2 regions of the Variovorax sp. GW821-FHT09D05 genome follow, and region 2 is predicted to be linked to the other one. Evidence: riboswitches for the same ligand, from Rfam matches in the RefSeq annotation. Region 2 holds a riboswitch; the other holds the start of a gene.
What was found. Region 2 has a riboswitch for glycine ahead of gcvT (glycine cleavage system aminomethyltransferase GcvT). Riboswitches for the same ligand answer to the same signal wherever they lie in the genome.

Region 1: another riboswitch for glycine. It lies ahead of AC07O3_RS20055 (D-amino acid dehydrogenase); the one in region 2 lies ahead of gcvT (glycine cleavage system aminomethyltransferase GcvT).

Annotation. Positions count from the first base shown of each region.
Region 1 is NZ_JBWKOZ010000007.1:131,608-139,404, forward strand. Features, by position in the region: gene AC07O3_RS20020 (glycosyltransferase family protein) at 1-553, opposite strand, end outside; gene AC07O3_RS20025 (class I SAM-dependent methyltransferase) at 550-1,512, opposite strand; gene AC07O3_RS20030 (hypothetical protein) at 1,560-1,733, opposite strand; gene rfbC (dTDP-4-dehydrorhamnose 3,5-epimerase) at 1,733-2,278, opposite strand; gene rfbA (glucose-1-phosphate thymidylyltransferase RfbA) at 2,275-3,171, opposite strand; gene rfbD (dTDP-4-dehydrorhamnose reductase) at 3,195-4,085, opposite strand; gene rfbB (dTDP-glucose 4,6-dehydratase) at 4,082-5,161, opposite strand; glycine riboswitch at 5,288-5,384, shown strand; glycine riboswitch at 5,417-5,533, shown strand; gene AC07O3_RS20055 (D-amino acid dehydrogenase) at 5,626-6,927, shown strand; gene AC07O3_RS20060 (FIST signal transduction protein) at 6,934-7,797, opposite strand, start outside.
Region 2 is NZ_JBWKOZ010000003.1:679,985-687,781, reverse strand. Features, by position in the region: gene AC07O3_RS11220 (DUF2855 family protein) at 1-66, shown strand, start outside; gene AC07O3_RS11215 (DUF3014 domain-containing protein) at 192-1,109, shown strand; gene AC07O3_RS11210 (hypothetical protein) at 1,244-1,498, shown strand; gene gcvP (aminomethyl-transferring glycine dehydrogenase) at 1,537-4,446, opposite strand; gene gcvH (glycine cleavage system protein GcvH) at 4,498-4,869, opposite strand; gene gcvT (glycine cleavage system aminomethyltransferase GcvT) at 4,930-6,102, opposite strand; glycine riboswitch at 6,148-6,260, opposite strand; glycine riboswitch at 6,273-6,363, opposite strand; gene AC07O3_RS11190 (hypothetical protein) at 6,397-6,954, opposite strand; gene AC07O3_RS11185 (L,D-transpeptidase Cds6 family protein) at 7,053-7,517, opposite strand; gene AC07O3_RS11180 (TRAP transporter large permease) at 7,624-7,797, opposite strand, start outside.

The sequences.
Region 1 (7,797 bases), on a different contig from region 2:
GCAGATGCGCATTAGTAGGCAATGCGATCTTGGCTCGGAGCGGCGCGTTCTCGCAACTGGCCAGCAGGTCGCGCACTAGCTCCACGCGATTGGGCCAAGCCGTGCCGGCGAAGAAGACGTCGTAGCGCATGTCAGCCTCGGCCGGCAGCACATCGCGCCAGTGGAATTCGGTGGAAGCGGCCAAGGGCAGATGCCGACCTTTGGCGCCATAGGCGGCGACGCTGCCGGAGTCGTTGGTGAAGACCAGGTCGAACAGCGCTGCGTTGGCGACGTTGACGACGATCTCGTAGGGATCTTCCGTGACCCAGAGCACCGAGCTACCACACTGGGCGGCGAGGCGGGCGCAGATCAGCGGATCAAGCTCCTCGCCGTCAAAGGCAAAGAACAAGTTACAACGGTTTTCACGCGCCAAGGCGATGGCGTCGCCCGGATCAGCCTTGAAGACCGATTCCACGGACGGTGACTGGCGCAGCGCCTGGGCCAAGCCCAGGCAGATGTAATGGTTGGGATTGCTGCGCTTGGTATCGAGCAGAAGTACGCGATAGCCGCTCACATCTTTCCTCGCGATCTCAGCAGGGAACGGATGCGGCGCAGAGGGCTGGTGATCTTCCAGCTAACGGTCGACCGGATTTGCTGCAGCTCGTGCTGCTGCAGGCGCAGGTCGTGCTGCTGCTGAAGCAGGTCCGCGCGCGCCTGCTGGAGTTCGACCGCCAGCCGGCTGGATTGGTCAAGCGCCTCGGCGTGGGCTCGCCGGGCAGTGTCAAGCTCGCCCTGGATCTGCTGCCTCGACTGGGCGGCGCGCTCTTGCTCGGCGGCATGCTCGCCCATTCGCGTGACGAGCGCGCTACGCAGCTCGGTGATGATGCGTTGGTCTTGGCTGCGTTCGAAAGGATTGATGAACTCCTCCGAGCCGGCGCGCAATCCATTGCTGAAGGCCTTGCTCAGCTCCATCATGCGCCGGGGATACAGCTGCTGATTGGTGGCCGACTTGAGGAAGACGGCCACGAAGTCGTTCCAGCCCTCGCCCTCTTCCGTCGTGCCGGCCATGTCGCCGATGAAGGACTCCAGGAGCATAGGATCGAAGCCGCTGCGTTGGCCCCAGGTGACCAATGCGCGCCCAGAGTCGGGGTAGAAGCGCCAGGCGTCTACCGGGTACCGATGCACGTAACCATTGCTCGGAACGTTAAGGTAGAGCAACCCGGTGGGCTTGAGGATGCGCAGGATCTCAAGATAGAGCAGCCAGAACATCTCAGAATGCTCGAAGCAGGAACTGCAGATCACTATGTCGACGCTGCCGTCCTCGAACGGCAGGTGATAGGGGTCGGTGATGACGATATCAACCCCCTTGGCCGCGACGAAATCCACGCCGCAGTAGTCGAGCTGTGATGGACATACGTCCTTCAAGCTGCCGTTGACATCCTGGGCACCAATATCAACGACTAGGCCTTGGTCGCGACCAGCGGCGTATACATCGAAGAACAACTTTCCATAACTCAGCGCTGACTTGTGCATTGCAATATCTATTCGGGACGCGCGGGCACGCGCCCGCGCTGGTGTTATCAGAGGCTGTTGCGCTCGATGACCTGCATCGGAAGACCGGCAAGACCCGCGATGAGCGCGTAACCCACCCAGCGACCGATGATGACCTCACGCAGGACCCAGGCCGCGACCAGCGGCCGATTACGCCACCCGCCGACGATCATTTGGGGTAGGGAGACGCTGTATTGATCCATCAGAAAGTCTCAGCCTCGCTGAGGCAGACGCCGCCCCTGTCCTTGGCGGACAGCTGCGGCGCGAGACCCAAGTCTGGCCAGACGATACCCAGCGCCGGATCGTTCCAAGCGATGCAGCGCTCGTGAGCAGGCGCGTAGAACTCAGTGGTTTTATAAAGAAAGTCTGCCGATTCGCTGGTTACCACGAAGCCATGCGCAAAGCCAGGCGGCACCCACAATTGCCTATGGTTATCCTCGCTAAGCTCCACGCCCACCCATTTCCCGAAGGTCGGCGACGACTTACGGATGTCCACAGCCACGTCGAACACCGCACCCCGTGCCACGCGCACCAGCTTGCCTTGCGGCTGCTGGATCTGGTAGTGCAATCCCCGCAGCACGCCCCTGGTCGAGCGAGAATGGTTGTCCTGAACGAACTCCACATGCCGCCCGACAGCCTCGTCGAAGGCTTTGCCGTTAAAGCTCTCGTAGAAAAAGCCACGTGCGTCGCCGAAGACCTTCGGCTCGATGATCAGCACCTCAGGAATCGCAGTCGGTGTCACTTTCACGAGCGCACCTCCTCAGCCAGCAGGTGATTCAGGTATTTGCCATAGCCGTTCTTCTGCAACGGCGCAGCCAGCTTTGCCAATTGCTCCCGATCGATGAAGCCGTTGCGCCACGCGATCTCTTCTGGGCAAGCAATCTTCAAGCCTTGGCGATGTTCCAGGGTTGCAATGAACTGCCCGGCTTCGAGCAAGCTCTCATGCGTCCCGGTATCCAGCCACGCATAGCCGCGCTGCATGATCTGCACATTGAGTTGGCCTAGGTCGAGGTAGGCTTGGTTCACCGCAGTGATCTCCAACTCGCCACGCGCGCTCGGTTTCACCGACTTCGCAATGTCGACGACCTGGTTGTCGTAGAAGTACAGGCCTGTCACCGCATAGCTGCTCTTGGGCTTCGCCGGTTTTTCCTCGATGCTGCTGGCTTTGCCTGCCGCATCGAATGCGACCACGCCGTAACGCTCCGGGTCATGCACGTGGTAGGCAAAGACGGTCGCACCGTTCTGCTGTGAATCGGCGTCCGACAGCAGGTGGGCAAGGTCATGCCCGTAGAAGATGTTGTCGCCCAGAACCAGCGCGCTCGACGAATTTCCTACGAATTTGTCCCCGATGATGAAGGCCTGCGCCAGCCCGTCCGGACTGGGCTGCACTGCGTACTGCAGGTTGATGCCCCACTGGCCGCCATCACCTAGCAGCTGCTGGAAGCGCGGCGTGTCCTGCGGGGTGCTGATGATCAGGATGTCTCGCATGCCACCCAGCATGAGCGTGCTGAGCGGGTAATAGATCATCGGCTTGTCGTACACGGGCAGGAGCTGCTTGCTCATCGCCAGCGTGGCCGGATGCAGGCGCGTGCCCGAACCACCGGCCAGGATGATGCCTTTGCGTTGCGTCGTCTTGGTCATGCTCTTTCTTCTCGTGGGATTCTTCAAAGGATCTCGCGCAGCATGCGCGCGACGCCTTCCTGCCAAGGCGGCAGGCGCAGTCCAAACGTGGTCTGCAGCTTGTTGGTATCGAGGCGCGAGTTGTGCGGGCGCTTCGCGGGCGTCGGGAATGCGCTGGTTGGCACGGGCTCGACGGCATCGGGCCCGGCCTTGAGTTCGACGCCGGCCTGCTGCGCCATTTCGAGCACGAAGCGCGCATAGCCGTACCAGCTGGTCTCGCCACCAGCGATGGCGTGATAGAGGCCGGCCTTGGCCGGGTCCTGCAGCGTCGCCCGGATGGCATGCGCCGTCACGTCGGCCAGCAGCTCCGCACCCGTGGGCGCGCCGAATTGGTCGTCGATGACGGTCAGCTTGTCGCGCTCCTTCGCCAGCCGCAGCATCGTCTTGGCAAAGTTGCCGCCGCGCGCCGCGTACACCCAGCTGGTGCGGAAGATCAGGTGCTTCGCGCAGTTCTGGGCCACCAGTTGCTCGCCTTCGAGCTTGGTGCGCCCGTACACGCTGAGCGGACCCGTCGCATCGTCTTCCTTCCAGGGCCTGGTGCCGCTGCCGTCGAAGACATAGTCGGTCGAGTAATGCACCATCAGCGCGCCGATCTGCTGCGCCGCCTCGGCCACGATCCCCGGAGAGGTGGCGTTGAGCTTGCGCGCAAAGTCCGGTTCGCTCTCGGCCTTGTCGACGGCCGTGTGCGCCGCCGCATTGACGATCACATCGGGGCGAACCTTCAATACTGTCTCGGCCAATTGCTCGGGCCGGCTGAAGTCGGCGTTGAAATCGGTGCTGTCGAAGTCGAGCGCGACCAGTTCACCCAGGGGCGCCAGGCTGCGCTGCAGCTCCCAGCCGACCTGTCCGCCCTTGCCCAGCAGCAGCAACTTCATGCCGCGGCCTTCGCAGGTGCTGCGTCGTATTGCTTCTCCACCCACTCGCGGTAGGCGCCGCTTTGCACGTTGCGCACCCACTCGCCATTGGCCAGATACCACTCGACGGTCTTGCGGATGCCGGTGTCGAAGGTCTCGGCGGGCTTCCAGCCGAGCTCGGCCTCGAGCTTGCGCGCATCGATGGCATAGCGGCGGTCGTGGCCGGGACGGTCGGTGACGTAGGTGATCTGTTCCTTGTAGGGCTTGCCGTCGGCCCTGGGGCGCAGCTCGTCGAGCAGCGCACACACGGTGTTGACGATCTCGATGTTGGGCTTCTCGTTCCAGCCGCCCACGTTGTAGGTCTCGCCAAGCTTGCCGACTTCGAGCACGCGGCGGATGGCGCTGCAGTGGTCCTTCACGTAGAGCCAGTCGCGCACCTGCATGCCGTCGCCGTACACGGGCAGGTTCTTGCCGGCCAGCGCGTTGACGATCATCAGCGGGATGAGCTTCTCGGGAAAGTGGAAGGGGCCGTAGTTGTTCGAGCAGTTGGTGGTCAGCACCGGCAGGCCGTAGGTGTGGTGCCAGGCGCGCACGAGGTGGTCGCTGGCGGCCTTGCTGGCCGAGTAGGGGCTGTTGGGCTCGTACTTGTTCTCTTCGGTGAAGGCGGGGTCGGTCTTCGACAGCGAGCCGTAGACCTCGTCGGTGGACACGTGCAGGAAGCGGAAGGCCGTCTTCTGCTCAGCCGGCAGCGCGCTCCAGTGCCCGCGCACGGATTCGAGCAGGCGGAAGGTGCCCAGCACGTTGGTCTGCACGAAGTCTTCGGGGCCGTGGATGGAGCGGTCCACATGCGATTCGGCGGCGAAGTTCACGACTGCACGCGGCTTGTGTTCGGCCAGCAGGCGGTCGACCAAAGCGCTGTCGCCGATGTCGCCCTGCACGAAGATGTGTTTCGGGTTGCCCTTGAGCGACGCGAGGGTCTCGAGGTTGCCTGCGTAGGTCAGCTTGTCGAGGTTCACGACCGACTCGTCGCCGTTGGCGATCCAGTCGAGTACGAAATTGGCGCCAATGAAGCCAGCGCCGCCGGTAACCAAGATCATGGAATCCCCTGAATGTTGGAGTTCATCGCCCTGTCGCAATGAACGAACGTTAACGCGCGATTATCCCATTGGGGCTGTGGGCTGAAACGCAAGGCGCTACCGTTCTCTTAGCACCGTGTTTACAATCGCACTATTGCAGGAGAGCGGGCCACACACACCTGGGTGGCCCTACCGAAGGCGCAAACTCCCATAAACGCTCAGGTCGGCCCGACGAAGTCTTGGAGATTTCGGCAAGGGGTGAATACTGCATCACATCAAACGCCGTCTGGAGAGCCATCGTCACCCCAAGTGGCTGCGATGCACCGAAGGAGCAAATTTGTTGCAAAGACGCAACAAGTGAATCTCTCAGGTACCGAGGACAGGGGGAGCGGCAACTTGGACTACGGTCGTCCGGTTGCTTTGCTATTCATTCAATAGCACACCACGCCCGTCGTTCAAGCGCTGCAACCTCAAAGGTACTTGAAATGCGCGTGATCGTTCTTGGCGCCGGCCTGCTCGGCGTGACCTCGGCTTACTACCTCCAGCAACTCGGCCACGAAGTGACCGTGATCGACCGGCAGGCCACCCCGGCCGCTGAAACCAGCTTCGCCAATGGCGGGCAGATTTCCGTCAGCCATGCCGAACCCTGGGCCAACCCGAGCGCGCCGCTCAAGTTGCTGCAGTGGCTGGGCAAGGAAGACGCCCCGCTGCTCTTCCGCATCCGCGCCGACATGCGCCAGTGGCTCTGGGGCCTCCAGTTCCTGCGCGAATGCACGCCGGCGCGCACCCGCCACAACATCGAGCAGATCGTGCGTCTCGGAACATACAGCCGCTCGATGTTGCAACAGTTGCGCCGCGACACCGGCCTGAACTACGACCAGCGCACGCAGGGCATCCTGCACTTCTATACGACGCAAAAAGAGTTCGACGGCGCCCTCGCGCCCGCCGAGCAGATGCGCGCCCTGGGCTGCGAGCGCCAGGTCATCTCGGCCGACGAAGCCGTGAAGATCGAGCCCGCCCTCGCCCACATCCGCCCGAAGCTGGCCGGCGCCACCTACACGGCCGAGGACGAGTCCGGCGACGCCAACCGCTTCGCGCGCGAACTGGTGGGCCTGGCCACCGCGGCGGGCGTGAAGTTCCTGATGAGCCACACCGTGACCGCGCTACGCGAAGCCGGCGGCAGCATCGATCACGTCGAAGCCACCGATAGCGAAGGCCGCTTCCAGCGCATCCGCGGCGACGCCTTCGTGCTGGCAATGGGTTCATTGAGCCCGCTGTATGCCGCCCCGCTGGGCATTCGCCTGCCGATCTACCCGGCCAAAGGCTATTCGGTGACGCTGCCCGTCAAGGACGCGTCGAAGGCCCACCAGGTCTCGCTGACGGATGACGAATTCAAGCTCGTGTTCTCGCGCTACACCTCGGAGTCGGGCGACCGCCTGCGCATCGCCGGCACGGCCGAGCTCAACGGCTATGACCGCGACCTGAACCGCGTGCGCTGCGAGGCCATCGTGCGCCGCGTCGAAGAGCTGTTCCCCGGCGCCGGCGACACCACGCAGGCCCAGTTCTGGACCGGCCTGCGCCCCGCCACGCCGAGCAACGTGCCGCTGATCGGCAAGACCAGGCTGCCAAACCTGTTCCTCAACACGGGCCACGGCACGCTCGGCTGGACGCATGCCTGCGGCTCGGGCAAGTCGATCGCGCGGATCGTGAGCGGGCTGGCGCCTGAGGTAGATTTCGCGTTCACCGGCATGCCTGCGCCCGCGCAGCGCGCGCTGCAGCCGGCCTGATCGCGTTCAGTCGTTGGCGGTAAACACCGTCAGCACCCCGGTATAGCCATACAGGTGATGCCGGGCAATCTCGCCCGCAGCGAAGAACCCGACCAGCGGCACGTCGCCCAGCGCGTGCCGCACGATCTGCAACTCAGCGCCCGGCGCGCCGAAGTGCGGCCCGCCGCGCCCCGAACAGCTCACGTACACCGCCCCTGCGATGCGCCGTGCCGGATGCGGCGCCGCCTCGGCCTCGCCCGCCGCCACGGCGCGCGCGGTGGCGAGCGTCTGCTCCTCGGGCTCCAGCTCCTCGCGGATTTCCGCGCAGATGCGCATCAGGTCGGCCCGCGCGGCCTGCGCGTTGCGGCGGCAGAAGGTCAGCCGCATGCCGGCCTCGGCCACATCGGCAATGGCGATGCCGCGCCGCGTCGGGTCCAGCCCGATGATGTGGCGCACCAGCACGTCGGCGCCCAGGTCGCCGGTGCGGCGGATGCCGTCGCTACCGGCATCGGCCAGGCCGACCAGCGTGTTGCGCACGGCGTCGATGGCCTCCTGCGGCCGTTCGAGCGACACCTGCAGATCGGCCAGCAGCACGTCGAGCGCCGGCTCGCCGTCGAGCTTCAGCAGCAGATTGCCGTCCGCCTCGGTGATCTCGCGCTCGCGCACCGCCCCCGAGCGCAGCGGCTGGCAGCCCTGCGTGACGCGCGACACCAGCCGTACGCCTTCGCCGAACACCACGCCCGACAGGCCGCCCGAGAACACCCCACCCGCCGCCCCGTGCCCGCGGATGTTGCCGTTGCCGCCGACTGCGAATTGCAGCGCGCTGCCGCGCCCCGAAGACAGCCCGCCGAACAGATAACCCGTGTCGGTGCGCCCCGCCATCTCGGCGAT
Region 2 (7,797 bases):
ATCGCCGACCTGCACGCGGGCAGGGTAGATCCGCGGCAGGCGCATGTGGTGCGGCTCGCGGGCTGAGCGTGTGAACTTCCGCGCGGCGGGCGCGTCACAGGGCGTTACGACGACGGGGCTGGTGCGCAGCCCGAATTGGTGCACCATAGCCGTTCGCTTCCCCGACATTCCCGCACAAGGAAACCCACCTCATGCCCGAGCCCGACAGCGACACGCGCGACGCCCCTGAGTTCAGACCCCGCCGCGAAATGCCCATAGGCGCCATCGTCGCCTTCGTGCTGGTGCTGCTCGGGACTGCCTACCTGGGCTGGCGCTGGTATCAGCAGCAGATGCTGGCAGAACCCGTGCCAGTGGCCGCGGCGCCCAATGACGCGCCCGCACCGCCGCCACCACCGGCGCCGCCCTCGGCAGCGTCCGCCGAGCCGCAGAACCCCATGGATGCACTGGCCCCGCCCGATGCGGCATTGCCCAAGCTGCCTGATTCCGATGCGCGCGTGACGAAGGCGCTGATCGAACTGTTCGGCGGCAAGAACGTTGCAGCGTACATGCACCCCGACGGCATCGTGCGCCGCTTCGTCACCACCGTCGACAACCTCGCGCGCGAACAGGCTCCGCCCAGCGCATGGCCGGTGCTGCCCACGGGCCAGCGCTTCATCACCGACGGGCAGCAGGGGCAGGTACAGACGATTGCCGCGAACAACGCCGCGCGCTACAACGCCGTCGTGCTGCTGGCCGAGTCGGTCGACCCGGCCAAGGCGGCGGCCGTGTACGCAAAGCTCTATCCGCTGTTCCAGCAGGCGTACGAAGAGCTGGGCTATCCGGGCCGCTACTTCAACGACCGGCTCATTGCCGTGATCGACCATCTGCTGCAGGCGCCCGAGCCCAAGGGGCCGGTGGAGGTGCGGCTGGTCGAGGTGAAGGGTGACGTGCCCTCGACCCGGCCGTGGGTGCGCTATGAATACGCTGACCCCAAGCTGGAGTCGCTGTCTTCCGGCCAGAAGATCATGGTGCGCATGGGGCCGGAGAACGAGCGCAAGGTGAAGACCAGCCTGCGCGGCCTGCGCCAGCAGATCGCCACGGGCGACGTGGCGAAGAAGAAGCAACCCTGACGCCGCACGGCGCTCGACGTACACGGGCGCCCGTGAGCATTCCTCCGGCGCGCTGTGTAGGCGCGGACCGATTGCGTGCTGCACGGATGTCGCTGAGGCTTTGTTCTCAAGATCAAAACCTCGAGGACACCCGTATGAACCTGATGAGCGTCGACCTCTACCAGAGTGCAACCGATTCGGAGAAATTCCTCGCGCTTCCAGCGGGCACCGATCCTGCCGAACTCATGGGTCCGATGACCTTCGACCAGGACTATGCGCAGGTCAAGCGATACCAGGAGGCATTCCAGTTCGATCCGTCCGAAGCCTATGCGGGCGTCAATGCCGCCAAGATCGCTGCAGACATCCTGACCGTGAAGTGGGCGACCTATCGTCGCGAATCCCCGCCGTAGAAGGGCCGCTGGGTTGCCGCCCGCCTTCTCGGGGTTCGTCAGGCCTCTTCGGTTTCCTTGTAGTCGTCCACGGGCACGCAGCTGCAGAACAGGTTGCGGTCGCCGTACACGTTGTCGACGCGGCCGATGGGCGGCCAGTACTTCGCGTTCTTGAGTTCGGCCAGCGGAAACGCGCCGAGTTCGCGCGAGTACGGGTGGCTCCACTCGGTGCCGAGCAGGCTCGCCGCCGTGTGCGGCGCGTGCTTGAGCGGGTTGTCTTCCTTCGGCCACACGCCTTCTTCGATGCGGCGGATTTCGCCGCGGATGGCGATCATCGCGTCGATGAAGCGGTCGAGTTCGGCCAGCGGCTCGCTCTCGGTCGGCTCGACCATCAGCGTGCCGGGCACGGGGAAGCTCAGCGTAGGCGCGTGAAAGCCGTAGTCGATCAGGCGCTTGGCCACGTCTTCGGCGGTGACGCCGCTGGTGTCCTTCAGCGGGCGCAGGTCGAGGATGCACTCGTGCGCGACGTGCCCATTGGGGCTCGCGTACAGCGTGGGGTAGTGGTCCTTCAGGCGCGCGCTGATGTAGTTGGCGCTGAGAATGGCCGTTTCGGTCGCAGCCTGCAGGCCCTTGGCGCCCATCATGCGGCAGTACATCCAGCTGATCGGCAGCACGGCCGCATTGCCCAGCGGTGCGGCCGACACGGCGCCCACGCCGTTCGACGGCACGCCGGCCGTCACGTGGCCAGGCAGGTATGGCACGAGGTCTTCGACCACGCACACCGGGCCCACGCCGGGGCCGCCGCCGCCGTGCGGAATGCAGAAGGTCTTGTGCAGGTTCAGGTGGCTCACGTCGCCGCCGAATTCGCCCGGCGCAGCCACGCCGACCAGCGCGTTCATGTTGGCGCCGTCGACATACACGCGGCCGCCGTGTTCATGCACCAGCTCGCACAGTTCCTTCACGCGGGTTTCGAACACTCCGTGCGTGCTGGGGTAGGTGATCATCACTGCGGCCAGCTTGTCGCTGTGCTTTTCGCAGGCGCGCTTCAGGTCGTCCATGTCGACGTTGCCCTGCGCGTCGCAGGCCGTCACCACCACCTGCAGGCCCACCATCTGCGCGCTCGCGGGGTTGGTGCCGTGTGCGGAAGACGGAATCAGGCAGATGTTGCGGTGGCCCTGGCCCTTGGCTTCATGGAACGAGCGGATGGCCAGCAGGCCTGCGTACTCGCCTTGCGAGCCGGCGTTGGGCTGCAGGCTGATGCCCGCGTAGCCGGTGGCTTCGCACAGCCAGGCGCGCAGCTGGGCGTCGAGCTGGGCATAGCCCTGCTGCTGCTCGGCGGGCGCGAAGGGGTGGATGTTGGCGAACTCGGGCCAGGTGATGGGGATCATCTCGCTCGTTGCGTTGAGCTTCATCGTGCAACTGCCCAGCGGAATCATGCTGCGGTCGAGCGCCAGGTCTTTGTCCGACAGGCTGCGGATGTAGCGCAGCATCGCGGTTTCGCTCTTGTGTGTGTTGAACACCGGGTGCGTGAGAAAGGCGCTGCTGCGGCGCAGGTCTTCGGGGATCAGCGGCGTGGTGCTGCCCGACAGGTCATCGAAGCGCGGCGCCTGCATGCCGGCGGGCGCGAACAGGCTCCACAGGGTTTCGACGTCGGCGCGCGTGCTGGTCTCGTCGAGCGAGATGCCCAGGTGCTGTTGCAGGCGCTGGCGCAGGTTGACGCCGGCCGCCTGCGCGCGCTCGATGATTGCCGGCGTGTCTTCGCCGGTGCGGATGGTCAGTGAGTCGAAAGCGGTGGTGTTGACCGGCTCGCGGCCCATCTGCGTGAGGCCCTTGGCGAGGATTGCCGTGAGCGCTGCCACTCGCTGCGCAATGCGCGTGAGGCCATCGGGCCCGTGGTAAACGGCGTACATGCTGGCCACCACGGCCGGCAGCACTTGCGCGGTGCAGATGTTGGACGTGGCCTTCTCGCGGCGGATGTGCTGCTCGCGCGTCTGCAGTGCGAGGCGGTATGCGGGCTGGCCGTGCGTGTCGACGCTCACGCCGACCAGGCGGCCCGGCAGCGAGCGCTTGAATTCGTCGCGGCAGGCCAGGTAGGCGGCGTGCGGGCCGCCGTTGCACAGCGGCATGCCGAAGCGCTGCGTGGTGCCGCAGACGATGTCGGCATCGAATTCACCGGGTGCGACGAGCAGCGTGAGCGCCAGCAGGTCGGCCGCGACGATGAGGGCGGCGTCGCACTGATGCGCGTGGCCCGCGAGCGGACGCAGGTCGTGCACGTGGCCGGTGGTGGCGGGGTACTGTGCGAGCGCGGCGAAGAACTCGCCGCTCACCATCAGGTGCGGCAGCGTTTCCGACACGGTGCTCACCTTCACTTCGATGCCCAGCGGCGCGGCGCGCGTCTTGATGACTTCGATGGTCTGGGGATGGCAATCGCCAGACACCAGGAACACGTTGCTCTTGCTCTTCACGCTGCGCTTGGCCAGCGTCATGGCCTCGGCTGCGGCCGTGGCCTCGTCGAGCATCGAGGCGTTGGCGATGGCCATGCCCGTGAGGTCGCACACCATCGTCTGGAAGTTGAGCAGGGCTTCCATGCGGCCCTGCGAGATTTCGGCCTGGTAGGGCGTGTAGGCGGTGTACCAGGCGGGGTTCTCGAGCACGTTGCGCAAGATGACGCCCGGCGTGTGCGTGCCGTAGTAGCCCTGGCCGATGAAGTTCTTGAACACCTTGTTCTTCGACGCCATCACCTTCAGCTCGGCCAGCGCATCGGCTTCGGTGGCCGGTGCGGGCAGGCGCATCGGCTTTGCGCGGCGGATGGCCGCGGGCACGATGCCGTCGATGAGCTCCGCGCGCGTTTCTGAGCCGATCACCGGCAGCATGCGCGCCTCGTCCGCCGCATCGATGCCGATGTGGCGGGCGAGGAATTCTTCGGCGTTCTCTAGTTCTTGCAAAGAGGGAAGGGCAGGCGTCGGCATGGCGGTGAGGGCTCGGGGAGAAGAAGGAAGGTGGCTGAGAAACTCAGCGGATCAGGATTCGGCGGCGAACTTGTCGTAGGAGGCCGCGTCCAGCAGGGCGTCGAGCTGCGCGGGCTCGCTCAGCTTGACCTTGAAGAACCAGCCGGCGGCCAGCGGATCGCTGTTGGCGAGCGACGGGTCGGCGCGCAGCGCCTCGTTCACTTCGGTGATCTCGCCCGACACGGGCATGAACACGTCGGCCGCGGCCTTGACCGATTCGACGACGCCGGCAACTTCGCCTTGCGCAAAGGTCTTGCCGACTTCGGGCAGGTCGACGAACACCACGTCGCCCAGCGCGTCCTGCGCATGCACGGTGATGCCGACGGTGGCTGCGTCGCCTTCGGCCGACACCCATTCGTGGTCCTTGGTGTACTTGATGCTCATGGAAAAACTCCTCGTGGAAAAAATGAATCGGGGTGTAGAGCCTAGCCGGGTCGACCGGGCTCAGCCGCGGTAGTAGCGAGTGGGCACGAAAGGCATCGTCGAGACTTCCATCGGCACCGGCTTGCCGCGCACGATGGCCTGCACGCGCGTGCCCGGCTCGGCAAAAGCGGTGGCCACGTAGCCCATCGCGATGCAGCGGTCGGCCGTCGGGCCGAGCAGGCCGCTGGTGACGATGCCGATGTCGTGGCCTTCGAAAGATTGCAGCACCGTGCCGTCGCGCACCGGAATGCGTTCGAGGGCGACGAGGCCCACGCGCTTGCGCTTCAGCGTGTTGTGGTCGGTGTGGCCGGCAGCGCCTGCGGTAGCGACGGCAAGCTGCGCGAGGATCTTTGTCGCGCCTGGAAAGCCGCCTTCGCGCGCGCCGCCTGTGCGGCGCACCTTCTGCATCGCCCAGTTGAGCGAGGCCTCGACCGGCGTGGTGGTGGTGTCGATGTCGTTGCCGTAGAGGCACAGGCCGGCTTCGAGCCGCAGCGAATTGCGCGCGCCCAGGCCGATGGGCTTGACCTCGGGTTGGGCCAGCAGCAGGCGGGCCAGCGCCTCGGCATCCTTCGCGGCCACCGAGATCTCGAAGCCGTCTTCCCCGGTGTAGCCGCTGCGGGTGACGAAGGCGGCAATGCCGCCGATCTGCACCGCACCGCCCGTCATGAACACGAAGCGCTCGATGCCGGGCGACAGCCGCGCCAGCGTGGCCGCGGCCTGCGGGCCCTGCAGCGCGAGCAGGGCGTGGTCGGGCAGGGGCTGCACTTGGCAGCGGCTGCCGATCTTCTGCTGGATGTGGGCGATGTCGGCCACCTTGCAGGCGCCGTTGACGATCACGAAGATCGAGCCGTTGCCTTCATTGAAGAACATCAGGTCATCGAGGATGCCGCCTTCGTCGTTCAGCAGCAGGCCGTAGCGCTGCTTGCCGGCGGGCAGGTCGATCACGTCGACTGGCATCAGGGTTTCGAAGGCGGCCGCTGCGTCGGGCCCAACGAGGCGCAGCTGGCCCATGTGGGAAATGTCGAACAGGCCGGCCGCATCGCGCGTGTGCTTGTGCTCGGCCATCAGGCCGGCGGGGTACTGCACCGGCATCGAATAGCCGGCAAAGGGGACCATGCGGGCACCGAGCTCCACGTGGAGGTCGTGCAGCGGCGTCTTGAGAAGTTCGGTAGCGGGGGCGGAAGAAGCAGCCACGGGGCACTCCAAAGGGGCAGACGAAATCCATGACGCAAGCCATGGGCCACCCCTGCTGTCCGCTTTACCTGAGAGATTCGCCCCACGATCGGGGTTTGCTCCTTCGGTGGGCCGATGGGCAGTTTTCACTGCAACGGCCTCTCTCCAGCAAGGAAACGCCGGTGTTCACCGGCGCCTTGTCAGTCCTTTTGCCTGAGCGTTCGGGAAACCCCTGCGCCTTCGGCGGCCCCGGCACGCGGGGCTCTCTCCTGACCCTGGCGAGTGTAGTGGATCGCGCGGGGCCGGGGTTCGGCGTCAGTGGATGATTTCGGCCGGCGGCAGCAGCTTGTCGATGCGCTCGCGCAGCGATTCGGCCCGCTCCACCCCGGCGGTTTTCTCGATCTCGGTGAGCATCAGCGCGGCGATGGTCAGCATCGCCTCGCGGTCGCGGGCCTCGCGCAGGGCGTCGCGCATCTGCAGCGCGAACTTCGGGTCGCGCCGCACGAACATGCGCTCGCAGATGTCGAACAGGAACATGCGCGTGGTGGCCAGCGAGCGCTTGCCGTCGAAGGTGTCGGCCGAGGTGGTGGCGACCTGGATCGGCTCGGCGGCGGCGATAGGCGCGGGCCGGGCGGGGGCCGCCGGTGCGGGCGCGGGTGCCGCAGCAGCAGCTTGTGGGGCCTGCAGGTAGCCCCGCTGCACCAGCGCCTGGATCGCCTGTTCGGCTTCAACCCGGTTGGAGAACAGCGGACTGAAGTCGGTCAGCGAGCGCCGGCCATCGGCCATCAGCAGCAGGGCGCGCTCACGCTGGCTGAGCGTGCGCTGTCCGCCCTGGAGTTCGTCGCGCGCCTTGTCGGTCTTGGTGGGAAACATGGCAGCCACAGCTTTCGGGAATCGAGGGCTGCAGCATCGTTGCAAGTGGTGACATCTTCATGAACCGTTTGCCTTACAGGGGCAATCGCGGCTGGCCTTCAGCCCGCGCTTTCCTTGCGTATGAGCCACTGGTTGCCCACGCGCTGCAATTCCAGCGTCTTGCGGCTCTTCTCGCGCAGCTTGTCGGCGCTGTAGGTCTGTTGAAAGCTTGCGCTGGCCGCCTGCCCCTGGACGCTGATGACCAGGCTGTCGATGCTCACGCTGATGGTCGTCTTGTCGGTAATGCGCGCGCGGCGGTCCGCCTCCCAGGCCTTGCGGTCCTGGCCTCGGGGCGGCGTGAAGTCGGGTGCATAGGCGGCCAGGTAGCGCACCACGTCCCGGGCTGACCAGGCCGCGGCCCAGGCGCGCACGGCGGCTTCGACTTCGCGGATGCTGGAGGCGGGATCGGCCGGCGCTGCTGCCGATACGGGGGCTGGTGCCGCGGCGGGCGTTGCGGGCGGGGCGCCGAAGGCAGCCGGAGCCAGCAAGGCGCCGCCCAGCAGGCAGCTCAGGAATCGATTCATGGCGCAGTCCCCTCCTTGTCGGTTGTCGGCCCTTGGCCCGTCGCCCGATTCTGGCAGTGAACATCCGCCGATTCACCGGGCCGATCAGGCCCCGGAGCCCAGGCCGCTACTTGAACCCGAGTACGTGCGGCAGCCACGTACTCAGCGCGGGCACGAAGGTCAGGATGAGCAGCACAGCCCCATGCGCCCAAAGGAACGGCACCAGCTCCTTCACCAGCGCCGACATCGGTACCTTCGACACGTTGCAGGTCACGAACAGCAGCCCGCCCACCGGCGGCGT